One region of the Peribacillus sp. NPDC097198 genome, then DNA from elsewhere that is predicted to be linked to it. Evidence: riboswitches for the same ligand, from Rfam matches in the RefSeq annotation. Region 1 holds a riboswitch; the other holds the start of a gene.

The links. A riboswitch is a leader RNA that binds a small molecule or an ion and turns the genes downstream of it on or off. The one in region 1 is predicted to bind S-adenosylmethionine.
Region 2: it holds a riboswitch for S-adenosylmethionine, as region 1 does, so the genes downstream of both, ACIQXQ_RS15235 (sugar ABC transporter substrate-binding protein) here and metK (methionine adenosyltransferase) in region 1, are expected to answer to the same signal.

Annotation. Positions count from the first base shown of each region.
Region 1 covers NZ_JBIWDO010000005.1:45,322-48,505, forward strand. The annotation lists gene pckA (phosphoenolpyruvate carboxykinase (ATP)) at 1-382, opposite strand, end outside; SAM riboswitch class I at 960-1,123, shown strand; gene metK (methionine adenosyltransferase) at 1,292-2,488, shown strand; gene ACIQXQ_RS10220 (gamma carbonic anhydrase) at 2,630-3,148, opposite strand.
Region 2 covers NZ_JBIWDO010000008.1:76,222-79,405, reverse strand. The annotation lists gene ACIQXQ_RS15240 (GTP-binding protein) at 1-1,032, shown strand, start outside; SAM riboswitch class I at 1,122-1,228, shown strand; gene ACIQXQ_RS15235 (sugar ABC transporter substrate-binding protein) at 1,342-2,457, shown strand; gene ACIQXQ_RS15230 (sugar ABC transporter ATP-binding protein) at 2,525-3,184, shown strand, end outside.

The DNA of each region.
Region 1 (3,184 bases):
AAGCATATTCATTAACCACTCGGATAGGAAGGCGTGATGATTCGTCTGCTCCAGCAAAACCTTTGAAGACAAAGACTTCTTCTTTTGTCTTTAAGTAGTCCACAACTTTACTATATAGTTTATTGAATACTTCCTCGGAAATGGGTTGGTTCACTGGGCCCCAGTCAATTTTGTCCTTTACAGAAGCTTCTTCCACAATATATTTATCTTTAGGTGAACGGCCCGTGTATTTGCCCGTTTCAGCTTTTACTGCGCCGGTTGAAGTTAAAACGCCTTCATTTCTGCTTAATACTTTTTCAACTAATTGAGGAACTGAGAGTTGAGTTTGCACATTATTTCCTGCTAATAATTGGTGTAACTCATTAACGTCAACAGAATTCATATATGAGATACCTTCCTTTGTTTAAGTTTTTATAATACAATTAGTATAACACATTGGATTAAATAGTCTATACTATTTAACTTTTTTTGTGAATGAAAATGGAATAGTCACATTAATCAATTATCTCACTTCGAGTGTAACCTTATGTATAGTGCGGGCATATACTTGCAGTGAGTCATCCTGGATGGATGTTTTTGAATCTGGTTGAATCGGGAGACGATCTGGATGAAGTGAATCTAGGATGTGAAAAACGATTGCTGCCACAAGTCTTTGTGAAGTCCCGTTTTAGGATTAGTGTACCTTTTCATTTATAATAGGAAGAAAAGAAGTGAACAACCATTTATGTATCTGAAAAAGGGATGAATATGGGGGTCGGATGGTATGTTCATTTTGTCCGATTTATCCATTGTAAGTCAATGGTCTTATCTTCTTAGTTTACACTCTTTAAGGATACTATTTATAGTCCGGCTGTGCCAGATAAAAAGTTTTTTTATTTTTCATTGGGGAAAAATGTTCTTTTTAGAAAAACATTGACAAATTCCGACTAAATACGATAGTATCTTAAATTGTACGGATTCTCTTATCCCGAGTTGGTGGAGGGACAGGCCCTTTGAAACCCAGCAACCTGCCATATTGAACTTGACTCCAAGGTCAATCGCCGAAAATAAAGCGATGAACCTTCAAGGAATAGTGGTGATGGTGCTAACCTGAGCAAGGTAAAAAACCCTTGAACGATAAGAGTGAAAGGATAGATGATAGAATTTTTAAACCTTTCCTCATTTGCCAGGGAAGGTTTTTGTGTTTTTATTCATTAATTCTGTGTCTATGATTGAAACTAATAAGGGAAACGAGTTCCGTAAAAGATCAGGCTCATGCCTACAACATACTAACTTCCAAGGAGGAAATAAGATGTCAAAGAAACGTCTATTTACTTCTGAATCTGTGACAGAAGGCCATCCGGATAAAATTTGTGATCAGATTTCAGATTCCATTTTAGATGCAATCCTAGCTAAGGATGCAAATGCGCGCGTTGCGTGTGAAACAAGTGTAACGACAGGTCTTGTACTTGTTGCTGGAGAAATTACAACATCGGCTTACGTGGATATCTCACGCATTGTCCGCGATACGATTGCAGGTATCGGGTACACTCGTGCGAAATATGGTTTCGATGCCGAGACTTGTGCCGTGCTAAGCTCGATCGATGAGCAGTCTGCTGATATTGCAGCGGGTGTTGATAAAGCATTGGAAGCACGTGAAGGTACGATGTCCGATGAGGAAATCGATGCTATCGGTGCAGGGGACCAAGGTCTTATGTTCGGATTCGCGTGCAATGAAACGGAAGAGCTTATGCCACTTCCCATTTCATTGGCTCATAAGCTATCATTCCGTCTTTCTCAAGTTCGTAAAGATGGCACGCTAAGTTATTTACGTCCTGATGGAAAAACGCAAGTAACGGTTGAATATGATGAAAATAACCTACCTGTACGTGTAGACACAATCGTCATCTCCACACAACATGATCCTGAAGTGACACTTGAACAAATTCAAGCCGACTTAAAAGAACATGTGATTAATGCGGTCGTACCGGCTGACTTAATCAATGAAGATACAAAATACTTCATCAACCCGACTGGCCGTTTTGTAATCGGCGGACCTCAAGGGGATGCTGGTCTTACTGGCCGTAAAATCATCGTTGATACGTACGGCGGATACGCTCGTCACGGCGGCGGTGCTTTCTCTGGTAAAGATGCAACAAAAGTGGACCGTTCTGCTGCATATGCCGCTCGTTACGTTGCGAAGAACATCGTAGCTGCTGGCCTGGCTGACAAAGCGGAAGTGCAATTGGCCTACGCAATCGGCGTGGCTAAGCCTGTATCCATCTCAATCGATACATTTGGAACGGGAACAGTAAGTGAAGAGGTGCTAGTGGAATTGGTAGAGGCGAATTTCGACCTACGTCCAGCTGGTATCATCAAGATGCTTGACCTACGTCGCCCAATCTACAAGCAAACAGCTGCATATGGTCACTTCGGCCGTACAGATGTTGATTTGCCTTGGGAGCGTACGGATAAAGCAGAAGCTTTAAAAACACAAGCTAAAGCGTAAATCATATGAGAAAAGGTGCCTTGCTTTAATGCAAGGCACCTTTTTTGATGGGCAAAAATAGGATTAAATATGGCTTCCTAGGGAATAATTCAAGGAATCCTATTTTTAGCTAAGCGTTTTTTTGTAATCATACGATTGGTGTTACTTTATTCGGTCAGCCTGTTTATAGAGTTGTCCTTTTTCAGCATATTCCCGGACAATGCGATCCATATCCTGGCGATCTTCCTCATTAATTTCACGAACGACTTTGGCCGGCCTTCCAAAGGCTAAGGTGTTCGGCGGGATAACCTTTCCTTGGGGGACAAGGCTCCCTGCACCGATGAAGGCACCTTCACCGATTTCCGCTCCATCAAGGATGATCGAACCCATGCCGATGAGGGCTCTCTTTCGAATTTTGCAGCTATGTAGAATGACTTGGTGGCCAATGGTCACTTCATCTTCGATTATCAGTGGGTTATTGGGACTTTGATGAAGTACGCTGTTATCTTGCACGCTTACTCTTTTCCCGATGATGGTGGGTGCCACATCGCCGCGAATGACGGTATTGAACCAGATCGTTGATTCATCACCGATTTTGACATCGCCTGTCACGACGGCATTTTTAGCAAGATAGGCGCTTTCGGAAATTTCTGGTTCCATGCCTTTGAATGGATAAATAATCAATTTTCATCATTTCCTTTCCGAAGTGGATAATTT
Region 2 (3,184 bases), on a different contig from region 1:
GCCGTCTTCCTTCACGCAAACTATCAAGATAGCAATTGGAAGGAAATGAGGGCGGAGAAGCTCCTTGCCTTCACGCGTAAAACTTTATCCTATCTATTAGAAAAACGGGCAGCGAATGAACGGAAATGCGAGCATTCGATTTCTTGGAATGAACAGATGGAAGTGAAGTTGAATGGCGCTACGAATCAGTTGACTGATTTGGAAAAAGAAAAAACCGAAAACATTACAAGATCTTATCGCTTATTAAAAGAAGAAGTGAAAAAACAGCTTTCCACACGAATTCCTGAATTACTGCGTGATTGCTCTAAAACATTATCTGAGAATAGTGACTTTAGCCAAGTGCATATACAGTTGAATCAGGAAATGAACGATCGGATCCAGGCATTTATATCCGATAAAATCATGCCGCAGTATTTCCGCTCGCTTCAAGACTGGATTGCTACATCTGAGTTAGAATTCACGCAAAGCCAACAGTTCATGGATGAGATGAGCGCAGGCTTCAATGAGCTATACAAAGAAGAACGTATTGTACTGGCCGGGGACTTCCGGGTCTTGGATGACTGGCGCCGTGATGCGGACCGGATGACAAGCAGCATCCGGATAGAAAATGTAAATATATTACTAAGAAGGACCCCATCTCAGTTGATTCTTAAGGGAGCCGGGAAGCTATTTGGTGCCATTCCGCAAAATAAAGCGAATATGTACAATCGATATAAGAAGTTCTTGGAAAATGAAGACTTCCAGGATGTTGCCGATATGATCAGTGACAGATTCCTTACTCAGTTTGGATTGTTCGAAAAATCCTTGGAACGTGACATATCCCTGTTCTACCGCAGTCCATTTTCCATCCTTGAAAAAAATATCGAACAGACGAAAGCCGAAATCAAAGAACAGCAGGCTACATTGGAACATATGAGACAAAATCCTGAAGTCTACCGTGATCCGATTACCCTGTTCGAAGTGAAACTGCGCCAATTCGAACGCCTTGAAAAAATCGAGAAAAGACGCCTGGCGAAACTGCAAGGAAAATAAAACATTTAAAATATTCTAAAAACTATTGACTTAATGACTATATCCCTATAAAGTGGTACTTACCATAACGAAACGTAACACATTATATTCTCTTATCAAGAGTGGCGGAGGGACTGGCCCTACGATGCCCAGCAACCGTTCCAATTAGGAATTGGTGCTAAATCCTGCAAAACAGAAATGTTTTGACAGATAAGAGAGGGATAAGTCTGCAAACCAGCTGATTAAACCTCTCTATTTTAGAGAGGTTTTTATTTTGTGTTTATGCCGAGCTAACAGATAAGAATAATGTAAAAAATAGGGGGAATTAAAATGGGAAGATCAATTTTAAAAGGAGCTTTCGTTTCAGTCATCGCTTCGGCGTTGCTTTTGACGGGGTGTTCTTCGGGACAAAGTACAGGGGAAGCGAAAAAAGAGGAAAAGGTATCTTTTGAAAATGTTCCAGAGCGATTTGCGAAAGGCGAGGGAGCTAAAATTAAAGTCATTCGTAAAATTGGCGGCGATGATCACACTGCCCAATACTTAGCAGGGGCGCAAGAAGAAGGAGAAGCACTTGGCTTCCAAGTAGATACTTTTACGGCCAATGGCGATACGGCTAAATTCCATGACGCCATCGCTCAGGCTCTGGAGGAAGACTATGATGGCTATATCATTTCCCATGGTGATGATGCAGCGACAGTGAATGACGTACAAAAGTTGGTTGATGCAGGGAAAAGCGTAGTCACATTCGATTCCATCGGCGATTTAACGAAAATTGATGGGGTAACAGTAACCTCACAAGATGACGAAGCATTGGCAACTCTTGCTTTTGACAAATTGATTGAAGAGCAAAAAGGCGAAGCGAACATTGCATACCTTTGGGTAGATGGTTTCCCTCCTATGGTGAGAAGAAATGCCGTGTATCAAGAAAAGCTGAAAGAAAATCCTGGCATTCATGAAATTGAAAGATTCGGAGTGGCATCTTCAGATACTTCGGTCCAGACGCAAAATGCCGTCTCGGCGATGTTGAACAAGTATCCAAAAGGTAAAATAGACGCAATTTTCGCAACCTGGGATGCATTCGCTATCGGAGCAGCTCGTGCGATAAAAGAAGCGGGGCGCGATGAAGTGAAAATCTATGGTATTGACGTGTCCAATGCTGACCTTCAGGAGATTCAAACAAAAGGAAGCTCATGGTCGTATACCGCAGCGGTTGATCCGAAGTTGATTGGTGCAGTGAATATGAGACTGCTAGCGAAAAAACTAGCGGGGGAAGAAACGCCGCAAACCTATGATTTAGAAGCATCATTGATATCTCAAAAACAGCTTCAATCATCGAAGGACGCTGTCAACATGACCAATCTATCCGGCATTGTTCAAGGCTGGGGAGTATCAACGGAATTTGAAGAAGACTGGATGAAAGTATTGAAAGAACATTATAAGAAGTAACGATCAGAATCAGTAGACACTCTCTTTCAAGTTGAAGAGAGTGTCTGTTTAATGGGAGGGATTGGACATGGGCATTCAACTAGAAATGAAACAAATATCGATTGAGTTTCCAGGTGTAAAAGCGCTTAGTGAAGTTGATTTTTCAGTACAGTCGGGAACAGCACATGCATTGGTCGGCGCAAATGGAGCAGGGAAATCGACGCTAATGAAAGTCTTATCAGGAGCTCATGTCCATTATACCGGCGACATTTTTCTAAATGGCCAGGTACAGGATATCCGTTCGCCAAAGTCGGCACAGGAAGCTGGCATTCAAATTGTGTATCAGGAAGTGGATACGGCCCTCATTCCTTATTTAACGGTTGCGGAGAACGTGATGCTGAATGAATCCGTACAGAACATGGGGAGAAAACAAATCATCAAGTGGAAGGAATTACATAGAAAAGCGACGGAAATCTTGGAAGAAATGAACATCCATGTGTCTTCGAAAAAACTGGTAAGGGACCTTACGTTGGCCGAAAAGCAGATGGTCTTGATAGCTAGGGCCGTTTCAACCGCATGTAAATTCTTGATTCTTGATGAGCCGACTGCTCCGTTAAGCCATACGGAAACAACGGAACTATTCCGGATTGTGAATGAGCTGAAGCAACGTGGTGTAGGCATTATTTTCATTTCTCATCGTCTACCCGAGATATTTGAAGTGTGTGAGGACATTACAATCATGAGAAAT